3 regions of the Streptomyces sp. FXJ1.172 genome follow, and region 1 is predicted to be linked to each of the others. Evidence: riboswitches for the same ligand, from Rfam matches in the RefSeq annotation. Region 1 holds a riboswitch; each other region holds the start of a gene.
What was found. A riboswitch is a leader RNA that binds a small molecule or an ion and turns the genes downstream of it on or off. The one in region 1 is predicted to bind S-adenosylmethionine.
Positions count from the first base shown of each region.

Region 2: another riboswitch for S-adenosylmethionine. It lies ahead of A6P39_RS30015 (aminotransferase class V-fold PLP-dependent enzyme); the one in region 1 lies ahead of thrC (threonine synthase).
Region 3: another riboswitch for S-adenosylmethionine. It lies ahead of A6P39_RS03840 (putative leader peptide); the one in region 1 lies ahead of thrC (threonine synthase).

Region 1 is NZ_CP119133.2:5,218,620-5,224,868, reverse strand. It holds gene groL (chaperonin GroEL) at 1-1,569, opposite strand, end outside; gene A6P39_RS23365 (cold-shock protein) at 1,865-2,068, opposite strand; gene A6P39_RS23360 (MoaD/ThiS family protein) at 2,501-2,776, opposite strand; gene thrC (threonine synthase) at 2,773-4,056, opposite strand; SAM riboswitch class I at 4,074-4,218, opposite strand; gene A6P39_RS23350 (glucosyl-3-phosphoglycerate synthase) at 4,379-5,350, shown strand; gene A6P39_RS23345 (alpha,alpha-trehalose-phosphate synthase (UDP-forming)) at 5,424-6,249, shown strand, end outside.
Region 2 is NZ_CP119133.2:6,689,831-6,696,079, forward strand. It holds gene qcrB (cytochrome bc1 complex cytochrome b subunit) at 1-147, shown strand, start outside; gene trpD (anthranilate phosphoribosyltransferase) at 287-1,351, shown strand; SAM riboswitch class IV at 1,436-1,552, shown strand; gene A6P39_RS30015 (aminotransferase class V-fold PLP-dependent enzyme) at 1,697-3,058, shown strand; gene A6P39_RS30020 (Lrp/AsnC family transcriptional regulator) at 3,103-3,384, opposite strand; gene A6P39_RS30025 (rhomboid family intramembrane serine protease) at 3,381-4,124, opposite strand; gene A6P39_RS30030 (hypothetical protein) at 4,279-4,518, shown strand; gene A6P39_RS30035 (NYN domain-containing protein) at 4,554-5,897, shown strand; gene A6P39_RS30040 (C40 family peptidase) at 6,118-6,249, shown strand, end outside.
Region 3 is NZ_CP119133.2:776,527-782,775, reverse strand. It holds gene A6P39_RS03855 (LLM class flavin-dependent oxidoreductase) at 1-597, opposite strand, end outside; partial or broken gene A6P39_RS03850 (ABC transporter ATP-binding protein) at 611-820, opposite strand; partial or broken gene A6P39_RS03845 (ABC transporter substrate-binding protein) at 855-2,031, opposite strand; gene A6P39_RS03840 (putative leader peptide) at 2,249-2,365, opposite strand; SAM riboswitch class IV at 2,399-2,512, opposite strand; gene A6P39_RS03835 (DUF1684 domain-containing protein) at 2,602-3,426, opposite strand; gene A6P39_RS03830 (LLM class F420-dependent oxidoreductase) at 3,497-4,420, opposite strand; gene A6P39_RS03825 (NtaA/DmoA family FMN-dependent monooxygenase) at 4,512-5,912, opposite strand; gene A6P39_RS03820 (LLM class flavin-dependent oxidoreductase) at 5,909-6,249, opposite strand, start outside.

The sequences.
Region 1 (6,249 bases):
CTCCGGCTTGTCGGCGATGACGGCCTCGGTGGTGAGGAACAGCGCGGCGATGGAGGCGGCGTTCTGCAGCGCGGAACGGGTCACCTTCGCCGGGTCGATGATGCCCTCGGCGATCATGTCGACGTACTCGCCGGTGGCGGCGTTCAGACCGTGACCGACGGTCAGGTTGCGCACCTTCTCCACGACGACGCCGCCCTCGAGACCACCGTTGACGGCGATCTGCTTCAGCGGGGCCTCGAGCGCGAGCTTCACGGCGTTGGCGCCGGTCGCCTCGTCACCCTCGAGTTCCAGCTTCTCGAAGACACCGGAGGCCTGCAGCAGGGCCACGCCACCACCGGCGACGATGCCCTCCTCGACGGCCGCCTTGGCGTTGCGCACGGCGTCCTCGATGCGGTGCTTGCGCTCCTTCAGCTCCACCTCGGTGGCGGCGCCGGCCTTGATGACCGCGACACCGCCGGCGAGCTTCGCCAGGCGCTCCTGCAGCTTCTCGCGGTCGTAGTCCGAGTCGCTGTTCTCGATCTCGGCGCGGATCTGGTTCACGCGACCGTTGACCTGCTCCGAGGAGCCGGCACCGTCGACGATGGTGGTCTCGTCCTTGGTGATGACGACCTTGCGGGCGCGGCCGAGGAGGTCCAGGGTCGCGTTCTCCAGCTTGAGGCCGACCTCCTCGGAGATGACCTCGCCGCCCGTGAGGATGGCGATGTCGCCGAGCATGGCCTTGCGGCGGTCACCGAAGCCCGGGGCCTTGACGGCGACGGACTTGAAGGTGCCGCGGATCTTGTTGACGACCAGGGTCGACAGGGCCTCGCCCTCGACGTCCTCGGCGATGATCAGCAGCGGCTTGCCCGACTGCATGACCTTCTCCAGGAGCGGGAGCAGGTCCTTGACGGAGCCGATCTTGGAGTTGGCGATGAGGATGTACGGGTCCTCGAGCGACGCCTCCATGCGCTCCATGTCGGTCGCGAAGTAGGCGGAGATGTAGCCCTTGTCGAAGCGCATGCCCTCGGTGAGCTCCAGCTCCAGACCGAAGGTGTTGCTCTCCTCGACGGTGATGACGCCTTCCTTGCCGACCTTGTCCATGGCCTCGGCGATCAGCTCGCCGATCTGGGTGTCGGCGGCGGAGATGGACGCGGTGGAGGCGATCTGCTCCTTGGTCTCGACGTCCTTCGCCTGCTCCAGCAGGGCGGCGGAGACGGCCTCGACGGCCTTCTCGATACCGCGCTTCAGAGCCATCGGGTTGGCACCGGCGGCGACGTTGCGCAGGCCTTCCTTGACCAGGGCCTGGGCGAGCACGGTCGCGGTGGTCGTACCGTCACCGGCGACGTCGTCCGTCTTCTTGGCGACTTCCTTGACCAGCTCGGCGCCGATCTTCTCGTACGGGTCCTCGAGCTCGATCTCCTTGGCGATGGAGACACCATCGTTGGTGATCGTGGGGGCGCCCCACTTCTTCTCGAGGACGACGTTGCGACCCTTGGGGCCGAGCGTCACCTTGACGGCGTCCGCGAGCTGGTTCATGCCGCGCTCGAGGCCGCGCCGCGCCTCCTCGTCGAACGCGATGATCTTGGCCATGTGAAGTGGTCCCTCCAGGACTGGGGGTGATTCCTTCGGACCGCGCCCGCGCCCGCGACGGACGGCTCGCCGGCCTGTGGTTCCTTGCCCCACATGGCCTGCGGGCCTCACCGACCCGGTCCTTCTTTGTCACTCTCACCTTCAGAGTGCTAACGCAATGATTAGCACTCGGCATGGTCGAGTGCAAGCGCCTCTCGCCGTCCGGCAGGGGCCGTCAGCCGCCCGCGAACAGAGGCCCGGGGACGGCGAAGGGCCCGCACCCCTGCGAGGTGCGGGCCCTTCGGACAAGAAACGTTCAGGCGCTGAGGCGAACCATGTCGGCCTGCGGGCCCTTCTGGCCCTGCGAGATCTCGAACTCCACCCGCTGGCCCTCTTCCAGGGTGCGGTAGCCGTCCATCTGAATGGCGCTGTAGTGGACGAAGACGTCCGCACCACCGTCGACCGCGATGAAGCCGTACCCCTTCTCCGCGTTGAACCACTTGACGGTGCCCTGAGCCATGCCTAACTCCCCTATTACTGGCCCTTGCACAGATCCACACTTCGCGGACCCGGGTCAGACCTCACCCCCCATTGGTCGGGGGCGTGCGCCGGAACGCGTCGACCGCGGCTGAATGTATCTGTCCAACTGCCGTCTGCAACAGGTCAATCGGACGAGAAATCTGGACGAGCCCAGTCCGGAATCTGCCTAAACTTCGGCTGAATTCAGGGCAAGTCGGGCTGTACAAAATGGAACGAAAGCCGCAGAAAGCCCGCACACTTTGGCTGCTTCTTATCGGGCCCGCGGTGAGGAATCCGGGGCCTGTGACCTTCGGGCTCGGAACGCGTTCCCCAACTGTACCGCGCTCAATCACACTGAATGGCCCCCTCCGTTTCTCTCACGGAGGAGGCCATTCGATGAACAATCGGTAACCGCGGTTACCGAGGGTATCAATCAGCCGCCGGCGACCGCCGGAATGATGGAGACACCGGCGCCCTCGGGGGTCGCCGTCTCGAGGCCCTGTTCGAAGCGGACGTCGTCGTCGTTGACGTAGACGTTGACGAACCGGCGCAGCTTGCCCTGGTCGTCCAGCACGCGGGCGGAGATACCGGTGTGGTTCTTCTCCAGGTCCGCGATGACCTCGGCGAGGGTCGCCCCCTCGGCGGCGACCTCGGCCTGGCCGCCGGTGTAGGTGCGCAGGATGGTGGGGATGCGAACGGTCACGCTCATGCGAGGCCAGCCTCTCGGAAGGAGTCCAGGGTCGGGCGGATGGTGGCGGTCAGACCCGTGCCGGCCACGGCGTCCAGCGTCTTCAGGCCGTCGCCGGTGTTGAGGACCACCGTGGTCTTCGTCGGGTCCAGGACGCCGTCCTTGATCAGCTTGCGGGTGACGCCGACCGTCACACCGCCCGCCGTCTCGGCGAAGATGCCCTCGGTGCGGGCCAGCAGCTTGATCGCGTCGACGACTTCCCCGTCGGTCACGTCCTCCACCGCACCGCCGGTGCGGCGCGCGATGTCCAGCACGTACGGCCCGTCGGCCGGGTTGCCGATGGCGAGGGACTTGGCGATGGTGTTCGGCTTCTGCGGGCGGACCACGTCGTGCCCGGCCTTGAAGGCGGCGGACACCGGCGAGCAGCCCTCGGCCTGCGCACCGAAGATCTTGTACGGCCTGTCCTCGACCAGGCCCAGCTCGATCAGTTCCTTCAGACCCTTGTCGATCTTCGTGAGCTGGGAGCCGGAGGCGATCGGGATCACGATCTGGTCGGGCAGCCGCCAGCCGAGCTGCTCGCAGATCTCGTACGCGAGGGTCTTGGAGCCCTCCGCGTAGTACGGCCGCAGGTTGACGTTGACGAAGCCCCAGCCCTCGCCGGCCGGGTCGCCGATCAGCTCGGAGCAGAAGCGGTTGACGTCGTCGTAGTTGCCCTCGATGCCGACCAGCTCGCCGCCGTAGACCGCGGCCATGACGACCTTGCCCTGCTCCAGGTCGTGCGGGATGAACACGCAGGAGCGGAAGCCGGCGCGGGCCGCGGCGGCGCCGACGGCACCGGCCAGGTTGCCCGTGGAGGAGCAGGACAGGGTGGTGAAGCCGAAGGCGCGCGCGGCCTCCAGCGCCTGGGCGACGACGCGGTCCTTGAAGGAGTGCGTCGGGTTGCCGGAGTCGTCCTTCACGAACAGCCCGCCGGTGACGCCGAGTTCGCGGGCGAGGTTGTCGGCCTTGACGAGCTTGGTCCAGCCGGGGTTCAGGTTCGGCTTGTCGGCCACGTCCGCCGGGACGGGCAGCAGGGGCGCGTACCGCCAGATGTTCGCCGGGCCCGATGCGACCCGCCGGCGCAGTTCCTCGGTGTCGTAGCCGGAGAAGTCGTAGGCGGCCTCCAGCGGGCCGAAACACTCCTCGCACGCGAAGACCGGGCCGAGCGGGACACGGTGACCGCACTCGCGACAGCTCAGCGCCACGGCGGGACCGAGGTCGACGGTGGAGGTGCTGGAACTTGCAACTGTCTGCACAGCCATGGAGGCGAGGCCCTTTCTCCTCATCTTCCTCACGGCGCATCTCGCCGCGAGACGGATTTGGCACCTTCCCTAGCCGGGAGCCTCGCTTGTGAAAAGACGAGACCGGCTGGAGGGTTGCCGGGGCTTCACCGGGCCGTTTCCCTCTGCCCCTCTGGATGAGCTGTATGCGGTTGTGGAACGCGCGCGACCCCCGACATGCGATGGTCATCGGCGTTGTTCAAGACTGTAACCGACGGCCACGACAGTTGAGATAGTCGTCCGAACCGCGAGATGGATCACACCGTGACCCCATGTGATCACGAACAGTGAGGAGTCGCAGACCGTGCTGGAAGAAGTCGAACGCTGGCTGGCCACCCGCTCCTGGTCCGTGACCGACCGCCCGCTGCACCGGATCGTGGCCGCCAAGCAGCGCACGGGCCAGACGATCAGCGTCGTGCTGCCCGCGCTCAACGAGGAGGAGACCGTCGGCGACATCGTCACGGCCATCCGCCGCGACCTCGTGGAAGAGGTCCCGCTCGTCGACGAGATCGTCGTCGTCGACTCCGGCTCCACCGACCGCACCTCCGAGGTCGCCGCCGCCGCGGGCGCGCGGGTCGTTCACCGTGACGAGATCCTGCCCCGCATTCCGGCCGTCCCCGGCAAGGGTGAGGTCCTGTGGCGCTCTCTCCTCGTCACCGCCGGGGACATCATCTGTTTCATCGACGCGGACCTGAGGGAGTTCTCCTCGGACTTCGTCTCCGGAATCGTCGGCCCGCTGCTCACCGACCCCGAGGTGGCCCTCGTCAAGGCCATGTACGACCGCCCGCTCACGGTGTCCGACGGGCACGCCTTGGGCCCGGCTGCCGCGGGGCAGGGCGGCCGGGTCACCGAGCTGATGGCCCGCCCGCTGCTGAACATGCACTGGCCGCAGCTGGCCGGGTTCGTGCAGCCGCTCGGCGGCGAGTACGCGGCCCGCCGCGGCCTGCTGGAACAGCTGCCCTTCCCCGTCGGTTACGGCGTGGAGCTGGGCATGCTGGTCGACGCCCTGCACCTGGTGGGACTCGACGCGCTGGCCCAGGTGGACGTCGGCGTGCGCAAGCACCGCCACCAGGACGGCCAGGCGCTCGGCCGGATGGCCGCGGCGATCTACCGCACCGCCCAGCTCCGGCTGGCCCGAGGCCACCTGGTGCGCCCCTCGCTGACCCAGTTCGAGCGGGGCGAGGACGGCTTCGAACCGCGCACCTACTCGGTGGACACAGAGGAACGGCCGCCGATGGTGGAGATCGCGGAGTATGCCGAGCGGAAGGTGGCGTGAACCGGCCGCGGGGTCGTATACGGCGGCGTGGCCGTACGTTTGAGCGTTTCCGGGCTGGGCTAGGTTGAGGACCATGGCTTCCACGCACGGTGCCGAGGTGCTGGTCGCGTCCAATCGCGGCCCGGTTTCGTACACGGTGTCCCCCGACGAGGGGGAGGGCTCGCTGCGCGCCAAGCGGGGCGGCGGCGGGCTGGTCTCGGGGCTGTCGGCCATCGGGTCGGACGCGGACTCGGTGTGGGTGTGCGCCGCGCTGGGCGACGGCGACCGCGAGGCCGTACGGCGGGCGGACGGCAGGCTGCTGCCGGCCGCGGACACCGGCGGTCAGCGGGTGCGGATGCTGGACATCGACCCGGACGTCTTCGCCGAGGCGTACAACGGCATCGCCAACTCGGTGCTGTGGTTCGTCCACCACATGCTGTACCAGACCCCGCTGGAGCCGGTCTTCGACGCCCGGTTCCGGCAGCAGTGGGCGTCCTACCAGGCCTACAACCGGGCGTTCGCCGAGGCGCTGGCCGAGGAGGCCGCCAGGGGGGCGGCGGTGGTCGTGCAGGACTACCACCTGGCCCTCGCGCCCCTGATGCTCCGGCAGCTCAGGCCCGACCTGCGCATCGGCCACTTCTCGCACACCCCGTGGGCCCCGCCGGACTACTTCCGGCTGCTGCCCGACGACATCGCGGCCGAACTGCTGCACGGCATCCTGGGCGCGGACCGGGCGGCCTTCCTGACCGGGCGCTGGGCGGAGGCGTTCACGGCCTGCTGTGACGCGGTGCTCGGGCCCGGGGTCACCACCGGTACGGCGATCGGGGTGCACGGGCTCGGCGCGGACGCGGACTTCCTGCGCGCACGGGCGCACGAGCCGGACGTCGACGAGCGGATGGCCGCGCTGCGCGAGGAGATCG
Region 2 (6,249 bases), 1.5 Mb from region 1:
GACGAGAACGGTGTCCAGCGCAAGGTGCCGACCTCGGAGAAGCTGCGGGTGAAGATGTCCAACGCCTACTACGGCGAGGACAGCCAGATCCCGAAGCCGACCGTCGACGAATACAAGGAGATCACGAGCGGCCACGGCCACCACTGATCCCCGCGTCGCCACGCCACGCTGAAGGGCCCCGTCCGGCTTACGGACGGGGCCCTTCGCCCTGTCCTGGGGCCGATAAGGTGGCATCACCACTGGTTTCGACCCAGTGGTCTCGCAGGTACGACACCCAGGAGCGGCTATGAGCGCTGTGACCCCCGCTGGAGGCGACACCACGGCGGGCCGCTCCTGGCCCGCCCTGCTGAACGGCCTGCTCAGCGGCCATGACCTGTCCGCCGACGACACCGCGTGGGCGATGGACCGGATCATGCGCGGCGAGGCGACCGACGCGCAGATCGCCGGCTTCGCGGTGGCGCTGCGGGCCAAGGGGCAGACGGTGGAAGAGATCACCGGTCTGGTCCGCACGATGTACGAGCACGCGAACGTGATCGAGGTGCCCGGCCGGACCGTCGACATCGTCGGCACCGGCGGCGACGGGGCGCGGACGGTGAACATCTCCACGATGTCGTCGCTGGTCGTCGCCGGCACGGGCGCCAAGGTGGTCAAGCACGGCAACCGCGCCGCCTCCTCCGCCTCCGGATCCTCCGACGTCCTCGAGAAGCTCGGCGTCAACCTCGACCTCACGCCCCGGCGGGTGGCCGAGGTCGCCGAGGAGGCCGGCATCACCTTCTGCTTCGCGGTGAAGTTCCACCCCGCGCTGCGCCATGTGGGCGCCGCCCGCGGCCAGTTGGGCATCCGCACGGTGTTCAACCTGCTCGGTCCGCTGACCAACCCGGCGAAGGTACGGGCCCAGGCGGTCGGCGTGGCCGTGGCGCAGGAGGCGCCGATCGTCGCGGGCGTGCTCGCCGGGCGCGGCAACTCCGCGCTGGTCTTCCGGGGCGACGACGGCCTGGACGAGCTGACGACGACGTCCACCTCCCGGGTCTGGGTCGTCCGGGACGGCAAGGTCACCGAGGAGGTCTTCGACCCGCGCGAGGTCGGCCTCGGCCTCGTCCCCGTGGAGGCCCTGCGCGGCGGCGACCCGGCCCACAACGCGGACGTGGCCCGCCGGCTGCTCGAGGGCGAGCCGGGTCCGGTCCGCGACGCCGTCCTGCTCAATTCCGCGGCGGCCCTGGTCGCGCTGCACCCGGCGGACGCCCCGCTCGCCGAGCAGCTGCGCGCCGGCATGGTCCGGGCCGCCGAGTCGATCGACTCGGGCGCGGCGAAGCGGGCGCTGGAGCGCTGGGTGGCGGCGACCAACGCATAGCGGTCACCGGCGTCACCGACGGGCGTCCCGCGATCCGGACTCGGGTTGCGGGACGCCGATCATCTGACGTAGTTTCCTGGACCAGGTCATGAGTGACAGTCATGAGGCCCCGGCCGACTGTCCGGCAACCCTCCGTCCGTGGCGGGGTGCCCCGGGTGAAGACCAGGCCGTGGGCAGCGAGGTCCACGGCAAGCGCGGACCCCTCGAGAGCCAGGGGTCCTGGTCGTCGAGGAGCCTTCCGTGAGCAAGCGAATGCGATAGGGCCGCCGAGCCCCGCCTCCGCACACCCTTCTTCTCTTCTTTCCGTACGCCTTCTGTGCCGTACGTTCTCACGGGAGTTCACCCATGTCTGTCTTCACCGCTGCCGCCGACCAGTCCGTATGTGCCCCGCTGGCCGTTCTGGGCCGGGATGTCACCGTTCCGCTCGTCACCGGCGGCGAGGTCACCTACGCCGCCCTCGACTACGCGGCCAGCGCCCCCGCCCTGCAGCGCGTCTGGGACGACGTGGCCGCCTACGCGCCGTACTACGGCAGCGTCCACCGCGGCGCCGGCTACCTCTCCCAGCTCTCCACCGACCTGTTCGAGAACGCCCGCGCGACGGTCGCCCGCTTCCTCGGCTGCCGCGCCGACGACCAGGTGGTCTTCACCCGCTCGACGACGGACTCCCTCAACCTGCTCGCCCGCGCCCTCCCCGCCGGCTGCCAGGTCTTCGTCTTCGAGACCGAGCACCACGCCTCGCTGCTGCCCTGGCAGGACGCGAAGGTCACCTACCTGAACGCCCCGCGCACCCCGCGCCAGGCCGTCGAGACCCTGGAGCGGGCCCTCGCCGACCGCGACCCGCACGGCCCGGCGCTGGTCTGCGTCACCGGTGCCTCCAACGTCACCGGCGAGCTGTGGCCGGTGCGCGAGCTGGCCGCCGCCGCGCACGCCCATGGCGCCCGGATCGTCCTGGACGCCGCCCAGCTGGCCCCGCACCACCCGGTGGACGTCCGGGACCTGGACGTCGACTGGGTCGCCTTCTCCGGGCACAAGCTGTACGCCCCCTTCGGCTCCGGTGTCCTCGCGGGCCGCGCCGACTGGCTGCGCGCGGCCGAGCCGTACCTCGCGGGCGGCGGTGCCAGCCGCAAGGTCACCCGGCGTCCGGACGGGGGAGTGGCCGTGGAGTGGCACGAGAGCGCCGCCCGGCACGAGGCGGGTTCCCCGAACGTCATCGGCGCCTATTCCATCGCCTCGGCGTGCAAGGCGCTCACCGAGGCCGGCTGGGACGGCCTGGTCGCCCGCGAGCGGCAGCTGATCGCCCGGGTCCGCGCGGGCCTGGCCGAGGTCCCGCAGGTGAAGGTGCTGTCCCTGTTCGGCGACGACGCCCCGCGGGTCGGCGTGATCTCCTTCGTGGTGGAGGGCTGGAACAGCTCCCACTTCGCCGCCGCGCTCTCCGCCGAGTACGGCATCGGCGTCCGCGACGGCCTCTTCTGCGCCCACCCCCTGGTCCGCACCCTGCTGGGCAGCGACCCGCAGACCCAGGGCGAGTGCGGCGCCCCGGAGGCGGCCCCGGGCGAGAAGTCCCTCAACGCCATCCGCGTGAGCTTCGGCGCGGGCACCCCCGACGAGCACGTCGAGCGCTTCGTGAACGCCGTGCGGGAACTGGTGACCGAGGGTGCGAAGTGGACGTACCGCACGGAGGACGGCCGCTGCGTGCCTGCCGTGTGAGCCGGCCCCCCGTCGAGGAGCGGGTCGAGGCGGTTTTCAGCCGGTCAGGAGTCCAGCCCGATCGCGAAGGCCGCCTCGAGGTCGTGCTGGGAGTAGGTACGGAACGCCACGTGCGTGTCCGTGCCCTCCACACCGGGGATCTTGCTGATCCGCCCCGGGATGACCTCGGCGAGATCCTCGTGCCGGCCCACCCGGACCATCGCGATCAAGTCGTACGTACCGGTGACGGAGAAAACCTCGCTCACCGAGTCCAGCGAAGCGATCTGCTCCGCGATCTCGGGGATCCGGTCCACGCTGGTCTTGATGAGGACGATCGCGGTGATCACGGCTGGTTCTCTCCCTCGGGTGCCGGAGCTGCGGTGCACTTCACTCTAGTCCCACGCCCGTAACGCACCCACGCGTAGACGAAGCCCAGCCCGAACCCCACCAGGTGCGCCAGATACGCCACCCCGGGCCCGTCGGAGGCCTGCTCCGCCGCCGCCCACTGCACCGCCGCCCAGAACGGCAGCACGACCCAGGCGGGGAACCGCAGCGGCAGGAAGAGCAGGAACGGCAGCAGGCTGGTCACGCGGGCCCGGGGGAACAGGAAGAGGAACGCGCCGAGGACCGCCGAGATCGCCCCGGACGCGCCCACCAGCGACTCCTCGGACGAGGTGTTGGCGGCCGCGTAGCCCAGCAGGGCCAGGTAGCCGCAGCCGGTGTAGAAGAGGGTGAACTCGACCCGGCCCATCCGCTCCTCGGTCATCGCCCCGAAGACGAAGAGGAAGAGCATGTTGCCGAGCAGGTGCACCCAGCTGCCGTGCACGAACAGCGCCGTGGCGGGCGTGAGGACCTCGCGGGCCGGTCCGTCGAACAGCTCGGCCGGCACCACGCCCCAGTGCCGGAAGTAGGCCCGCTGGGCGGTGGCGAGCGCCTCCCCGGTGCCGTAGCCGGGGGTGAGCCCGGAGGCCGGGCCGAGGACGAAGAGCAGGCAGCACAGGGCGATGAGGCCATGGGTGATGGGTGCCGATGTGCTCCGGACCGCTCTGAGGGTCCTGCCGGTCGCCGTGCTCAGCTGGCTGATCATGAACACAGAGCATGACGTAACGGGACGCATGCCGACAGACCGCCTCGCCGTCGTGGACGGACGGGCGGTGAGTCCCCGGCAGGCCGTAGGGTTACGGCCACACGCGTCGGCCGGCGACGTGGAGGAGCGAACGAGAAGGAAGCGGACTGCCACGATGACGGTTCCCCTGCCGACCGCGACCACCCGGTGGCGCTGCACCCTGTGCGGCAACCTGACCCGGTTCGACGTGACCCGTTCGTCGAAGGTCGTCGAGTACGTCCATCTCGATCTGGCCGGTGAGCCGAAGGTGGAGGAGCGCGAGGTGGTCAGTGAGACCATCGAATCGGTGCGCTGCCGCTGGTGCAACGCGGTGGACCAGGTGGAACTCGTGGACAGGCCGGGCATCGACTCCTGAGCGGAGCGGCTCGCAGAGACATTGGGGTGTGACGGATGGTGGAGACCGCAGGCGGGGGGCCGGGCGACGGCACCGCTGAGGTGCTTGACCGTCCGCTGCCCGACGGCGTGCGCCGGCGGGTCGTGCAGATCGTCTCGGACGGCTTCGGCGGACTGACCCTGACCGAACTGCCCGCCCAGCTCAGGCAGTACGCCCGGTTCGCCCCCAACCGCCGGGCAAAGTTCGCCGGGAACGCGATGGCGGCGGCGCTGGAGACCGATGCGCTGTTCCGGCAGCGGATCGGGGAGAAGCTCAGAGAGGCGCAGCCGGAACTCACCGGCGCCCTCGACTCAGGCTCCCCGCCCCCGGCCGCGGACCCGCTCGACGTGGCGGCCGCGGCCTACGTACTGCGCCCGGCGGGCTGGGTGAAGCTGGTCGCCGCGGCCGGCGAGGAGGCCCAGCGCGCGGACGCCGAGCGGGCGGACGAGGAGAGCCGGGCCGAGCTGGAGCGGCTGCGCGCGGAGCTGGCGCAGTCCCGCGAGCACACCCGCGCCGAGGCCGAACGGCTGCGCGCGGAGCTGGAGTCGGCGAAGAAGGAAGCGGAATCGCTTCACCGCAAGCTCCGTGCCGCCCTCAGCGACGTCAAGCGCGGCGAGGCGGCGCTGCGCAAGGCGCAGGGCGAGATGGACGCCGTACGGGCCGAGGCGCAGACGCAGGTGTCGGCTGCCGAGAGCGAGTCCCGGCGGCTCAAGGCCCGTCTCGGCGAGGCCGAGGCGGCGCTGGAGGCCACCCGCCGGGCCGCCCGCGAGGGCCGCAGCGTGGAGGACATGCGGGTACGGCTGCTGCTGGACACCCTGCTGGACGCCGCGCAGGGCCTGCGCCGCGAACTCGCCCTGCCGCCGGTCTCGGTGCGTCCCGCCGAGACCGTGGACGCGGTCGAACCGGGCCGTATGACCCCGAAGGACATCGCGGCACGCGCCCTGTCCGAGAACGATCCGGCCATCCTCGACCAGCTGCTCGCGCTGCCGCAGGCGCATCTGGTGGTCGACGGCTACAACGTCACCAAGACCGGCTATCCGCAGATGCCGCTGGAGAAGCAGCGCCTGAGGCTGCTGGGCCAGCTCTCGGCGCTCGCCGCACAGACCGGCGCCGAGGTGACATGCGTCTTCGACGGCGCCGAGCTGGCCGCGCCCGTGCTGCTCGCGCCGCCGCGCGGGGTGCGGGTGCTGTTCTCCAAGCCGGGTGTCACGGCCGACGAGCTGATCCGCCAGCTGGTGCGCGCGGAGCCGCCGGGCCGCCCGGTCATCGTCGCCTCCACCGACCGGGAGGTGGCCGACGGTGTCGCCAAGGCGGGTGCCCGTCCGGTGGCGTCTGCGGTGCTTCTCAAGCGACTGTCCTGAAGGTCCAACGGGCATATGCAATGCCCGAATTGGCCGTATCGTGACGCAACGTAGTGTCAATCGCGCATCACTCCATGTGAGTCGAGTGCAAAGAATGCATTGCGTGATGGGATTTTCTGCTGTGAGGATTTGAACTGATCACAAGAGGGTCACTAGGGTCAGGCCTCGAACCTCCGAACGGGTGATCACTCACTCACTCACAAGAAGGAGTTCGTCCCCCGTGGCGTCCCACCGTCGACCCAAGCAGCAGAGTCGCGCCCGCGTGACCGTGCTGACCACCGCAGCCGCGGCTGCCGTCGTGCTGAGCGCGAACGCCGCCAACGCCGCGCCGAGCCAGAAGCTCAGCAAGGAC
Region 3 (6,249 bases), 4.4 Mb from region 1:
GAGCAGGTTGAGACCGTTCTCGGCGGCCCAGCGGACCGAGCGCACGCTGCCTCCGCCGTACCAGACCCGCTCCACCAGACCCGGGTTGTGCGGCTGCAGCCGCGGCCGCTGGATGTTGCCCGGCGAGTGGATCACCGTGTCCGGGCCGCCGAGATAGTCGCCGCGCAGGTTGTCGACGAGGCGGGCGATCCTGCCGTACGACAGGTCGAAGCCTCGCCAGTCGCCGTCGTACACCAGGTCGCCGAGCAGTTCGGCGTGTGGCATGCCGGTGCTGAAGCCGACCTGGAGGCGGCCGCGGGACAGGACATCGGCAAGCGCCAGGTCTTCGGCCAGGCGGAAGGGGCTCTCGTAGCCGATCGGGATGACCGCGGTGCCCAGCTCGATCCGCTCGGTGCGCTGTCCGGCCGCGGCGAGGAATACGGCAGCTGAGCCGACGCCGTGTTCGAGGTGGCGCTGGCGGATCCAGGCGCCGTCGTAGCCGAGCCGTTCGCCGTACTCGAAGAGCTGGAGTGTCTCCTCCAGGCCGATGTACGGGTCGTCGTCGGCGAAGTTGCCCGGGGTGAGAAGGGCTAGTGAGGTGATGGTGGGTGTGCTCATGCGACCTTGGTCCTCAGCTCGTGGTGGTCTCGGCGCCGGGGGTGGGGACGCGGCCGCCGGGGATGGCCGCGAGCAGCTGTCGGGTGTACTCGTGGCGGGGGCTGGTGAACAGTTTCTCCGGCGGGCCTGTCTCGACGACGCGGCCGGCCCGCATGACGGCGACCTGGTGTGCGATCTGCCGTACGACGGCCAGGTCGTGCGAGATGAACAGGTACGCCACGCCCTGCGGCACGAGTACGGCTTCGACAAGCCGGTGCTATGTCCGGGTCGCCACGGGTGACGTTCCCCCAGGCCGCGTCGCAGACGCCGGACTGGAGCGTCGGCGCCAGCTGGGTGACCTGGAGCTGCTTGAGGGACACGTCGACACCGACGGCCTTGAGCTGCTGCTGGATCAGTTCCAACGCGGGCTGGTTGGTGGCCGAGTTGGGTATCCAGTCGATGGTCAGGCTCAGCTTCTTGCCGTCCTTGGTGCGGATGCCGTCGCTGCCGGTCTTCCAGCCGGCCGCGTCCAGCAGCGACTTGGCTTTGGCCGCGTCGGACGCCAGGTCGGAGGCGAGGCTGGTGTAGTCGGGTGTGGTGTGGGCGAGGACGCTGGTCGCCGGCTGGGTGCCGGTCGGGAACACGGTGTCCGCGATCTGCTGCCGGTCGACGGCGTACAGGGTCGCCTGGCGCACTCGCGCGTCCTTCAGGACCGGCCGTGAGTTGTTGAGGCCGAGACCGAACACGACGCCGGGGTTGGCCCGTCGCTGCAGGGTGACCTGACCGCCCTTGAGCGCCGTCTCGTTGGCCTTGCCGACGCTGCTGATCGCGTCGACCTGGCCGGACTGGAGGCCTCCGGCCCGTACGCTGCGGGGTCTCCCTCACGCTCGCCGACGACTCGATCCCCAGCGAATGGGTCGAAGTGGCCTGCAGGAACTGGGAGTTGGGCTGGCTGAACGTCACCTTGACGGTGAGCGGGTCGACTGCCGTGGTGCTCTTGACGCCGCTCAGGTAGCCCTCGGCGAGAGTCCCCAGGGCGCCGAGCTTCGGCACCGCGTCGAAGTTGTCCTTGACGGCCTGCGCGGTCAGCTTCGAGCCGTCGCTGAAGGTGACACCCGACCTCAGATGGAACGTGAACGTCGTGGCGTCGGAACTGACCTTCCAGCTCTTCGCCAGCCACGGCACGATCTTGGCGGTCTTCGGGTCCTGGTCCGTCAGGGAGTCCACGATCTGGCGCACCGAGTAGATGGTCTCGTTGCTGGCGACCTGCTGCGGATCCACGCAGCCGGCGTCCGAACCCACCGCGAAGGTCAGGGTGCCGCCGGACTTGGGCTGCCCGGCGCCGCTGCCGGAACCGCCGCCGCCGGAGCCGCAGGCGGTCAGCAGAACACTGGTGGTCACGACGGCGGTCAGTGCCGCCCACCGGGAGGTTCTGACATCGGAAAGTGCAGTCACGGAGGGCTTCTCCTGCTCGTGTCACCAGGCACGGATGTGGTGCAGGGCACGGCCGTGCGTGGGCGTGCGGCCCCGGCCGGCGCGACGCCGGTGCCGGGGGAGCGCTGTGCAGAGGGGGGATCAGAGCGAAAGGGGGGATCAAAGACAGACGGAGATCAGGCGCAGGCGGGTGCGGCGACGACAGGTGCCGTACTGCGACCAGCGGCGGGAAGGCCCGTCAGGCCTGACAGAGACAGCTCGTCGAGCGCTTGAGGTCGATGTGACGCCGGCGCGAGAGCCGGGAGAACACGGTGGTGCCGGCGAAGCGGGCGCTGAGGTCACCACCGTGCCGCATATCGGTCCTCCATATATCCGGCCCCGGTCACGGGTCACGCGCTTGCGGACATCATCGGTGATCCCGCCGGGCTTTCACCTGGAGCACCCCACCGCGTGGGAGGGTTGCCGGTCAGCGAGCCAGGGCTTGACGCTGACACTCAATGCCGTTCGTGATCGTACGGAGCGGTCTTGTCGGTACGTCAATGGCGCAAAAGGACGCCTTGTACGGGGAGTCGGGGCGAGAGTGCGCCCAGCTCAGGAGCCGCCGCGCTCGCGGGGGATCTTCTGGCCGGCTTCGATCGCCACCGGCAGCCGGTTCTCGGCTGGGGGCAGCGGGCAGGTGGCCAGGTCCGTGTAGGCGCACGGCAGGTTGGTGGCACGGTTGAAGTCCAGGACGACCGTACCGTCGGCGGCGGGCGGATCGAGGGCCAGGGCCCGGTTGGCGGCGTAGGTGGTGACCCCGGAGGTCTCGTCGGTGAACAGCACCATCAGCCGTCCCGCACCGTGGCCGGGGAACACGGTCAGCGACAGCGGGCGCCCGTCGAGTTCGAACTCGACTCTGCCCGGGGCGTCGTAGACATGCTCAAGGCCCTCGACCGCAGCGCCCACGGTGGTCGGCCGCGGAGTGTCGAAGGGGATGTAGCGGCCCGTCACGGCCCAGCGCGGGTCGGGGGCGTAGGCAGGCGTTCCGGTGAAAGCCGTGCGCAGCGGCGCGTCCGGGTGCCGGGGGCGCACGATGTCCTGGCCGCCGCGCCTGGCGACCTCGATGACGGCGTCTCCCCAGAGGGCGTCGACGCCGCCGCGCTCGGGAAGCACGCCGAAGCGGTGCTCGCCGCGCACCGGCGCCCCGTCGACGACCAATTCCTCGGCGTCGTCGAGGTCTACGACGACGCCTTCGGGGCCGGTGCGCCACGCGCCGGGCGCGTCCGGGAAGCGCTGGGGTCGGTCGTCGAGCCAGTGCAGGCCGGTGATCGCCAGGAACCCGTGAGGGGCGGCGAGCCGGGCCTCCTGGGCTCGGTACCACTCCAGCCAGGTCTCGGTGAAGGCGTGGAGGTCCGTGGTGGCGGCCTCGGTGGTCATGGGGAATCTCCTTTGTGCCGGGGGGCCTTCGGGCAGGGGATACAGGGGGTTGTCGAGCGGACGGGTGTACTCAGCCGGCCAGTTCGCCGAGGAGTCGCCAGGTGCGTCGGCGATCGGCTTCTCCCGCGATCTCGGTGCCCGAGAACACGACCTCGGTGGCGCCGGCGTCGCGGTAACGGCGTACCTCGGCCTCGACCGTCTTCTCGTCGCCGATCACGGCCAGGTCGGCGGCCCGCCCGCCGCCGGAGAGTTCGATGACTCGCGCGTAGGAGGGGATCTGTTCGTAGAAGGCGAGGTTCTGGGTGGCCTTGGCCCGCACCGCGTCGACATCGTCCGTGACCACGCCGGGCACCAGGGCCACGATCCTGGGCGCGGGGCGGCCTGCGGCCTCGGCCGCGGCGTTCAGGGCGGGCACGATGTGGTCCGCCAGGGCGCGCGGTCCTGCCAGATAGGGCAGGATTCCGTCGGCAAGCTCGCCGCTGGCCCGCAGAGCCTGCGGCCCCATCGCGGCGACGAGCAGGGGGACGCCGTTCTCGGCACCTGGTACCCGCGCCGGGATCGGTGTGGTGGCGGTGAGCAGCTCGCCGTGGAAGTCGGCCGTACCGGTCTTGGTCAACTGCCGCAGGGCGGTGAGGAATTCGCGCAGCCGGGCGATGGGTCGTTCGAAAGGCAGGCCGAAGCCCGTCTCCGTCAGCAGTTTCGTGCCCAGAGCCAGACCGAGGTGATAGCGGCCGTGGGTCGCGGCCTGGGCGGTCTGGGCCTGGCTGGAGACGAGCAGCGGGTGTCGACCGAAGACGGGGATAGCGGAGGTGCCGACCTGCAGTCCGGGCACCTCGCGCCCGACGATCCCCGCGAGCTGGGGTGAGTCCGCGCCGAAGGTCTGCCCGAACCAGGCCGACGTGACACCGAACTCGGCGGCTTCCCGGGCCAGTTGGACGGTGGCGTCGACCTGGTTCGGCGCGTCGGACGCGTTGAGCGCTACTCCAACAGTCATGTCAGTCAGAACGGGCGTCGTCCGAACCCGCATTCCGGTCGGCGTGTGACAGCTTCTTGTCAGTCATGTGTACAAGGGCCGGCTCGGAGGCTCAGCCCGCCTGTCGTCGGTCCGGTGCGGACCTGTGGGTGAGGGGTGCGCGCAGGCCGAGGTGCTCGCGCAGGGTGGTGCCGCTGTACTCGGTGCGGTAGATCCCGCGGTCCTGCAGCTCCGGGACGAGCAGGTCGACGATGTCGTCGAGGCCGTCTGGGATGAGGTAGGGCGTGACGTTGAAGCCGTCGATCGCGCCGTGCCGCACGAAGTGGGCGAACTTGTCGGCCAGGCCGGACGGGGTGCCGACGTGCCCGCGCTGTGGGCCGAGCGCGATGACGGTCTCGCGCAGCGACCAGCCGTGCGCCTCCGCCTTCGCCCGCCATTCGGCCACAACCGCGCGCGGGTCGGTGATGCGCCGGGCGCCGAAGGAGCCGTCGTTCTCGGTGACGACCGGATCCTCGTTGGGCAGCGGGCCGTCGGCGTCGCGGTCGGACAGGTCGATGCCCCACAGCAGTCCGGCGATCCCCAGCGCCGTGGCGGGTGTGACCTGCTGGAGCCGGATCCAGCGCTTCTTCTCCTGGGCCTCCTCCTCGGTGGCGCCGATGATGATCTCGGTGCCGGGCAGGATCCGCAGGTCGTCGTCGGGTCGGCCGACGGCGCGCAGACGGGTGCGTATGTCCTCGGCAAAGGCGAGTGCGTCGTCGAAGACGTTGCCGTGCGCGGAGAAGATGACGTCGGCGTTGCGGGCGGCGAAGTCGCGTCCCTCGCCGGAGTCACCGGCCTGGAAGATCACCGGGTGGCCCTGGGCGCTGCGCGGCAGGGTCGGGGCGAGGTCGACGTCGAACTGCGCTCCGCGGTGCCGTACTCGGTGTACGGCACCGGGCACCGACCATTCCCGTGCACCCGCGGAGTCGGCGATTGCTCCGTCCCCCCAGCCGTCCCACAACGCGCGGGCGACGGTGAGGAACTCCTCGGCGCGCCGATAGCGGTCGGCGTGGTCGAGGTAGCCGCCGCGGCGGAAGTTCGCGCCGGTCCAGGCGTTGTCCGTGGTCACCACGTTCCAGCCGGCGCGGCCCTCGGAGAGCAGGTCGAGTCCGGAGAGGCGGCGGGCCAGATCGGCGGGTTCGTTGAAGGTGGAGTTGGAGGTGGAGACCAGGCCGATCTGGTGGGTGACCGCGGCCAGCGCCGCGAGCTGGGTGATGGCGTCCGGCCGTCCGGCCACGTCGAGGTCATGGATTCTGCCGTCGACCTCGCGCAGCCGCAGTCCCTCGCCGAGGAAGAACGCGTCGAACAGGCCCCGTTCGGCGGTCTGGGCGACCCGGCGGAAGGAGGCAGGGTCGATCTGGGAGCCGCTGTCGGGGGCGGACCAGATGGTCCAGTGGTTGACGCCCTGGAAGAACACTCCGAAGTGCAGCTGGGCGTGTGGCCGGGGGACGTCGAGGGGGTCGGTGCGGGTCATCGGGCATCCTCCTGGGCGGCCGCGGCCATGGCTGCGAAGCGATTGGCGGGGCGCTCCAGACCCAGGGTCGAGCGCAGGGACGTACCGGGCAGCGGGCGGGCGACGAGGCGTCGCTCGGACAGGGCCGGCAGGACGAGGCGGGAGAGGACGGGCAGGTCCTCGTCCAGCACCAGCGGGTGCAGCCGTACGCCGTCGACGTGACGGCTCAACTCAGCCAGCAGTGAGACCAATTGGTCCGCCGAGCCGACGTGACGCAGCCACCTCCGGTCGGTCCACGACGCGTGCCGTTCCAGGTCGGCGACGCGCTCGGCGGCCGAGGCCTGCGGGGTGTCCAGCG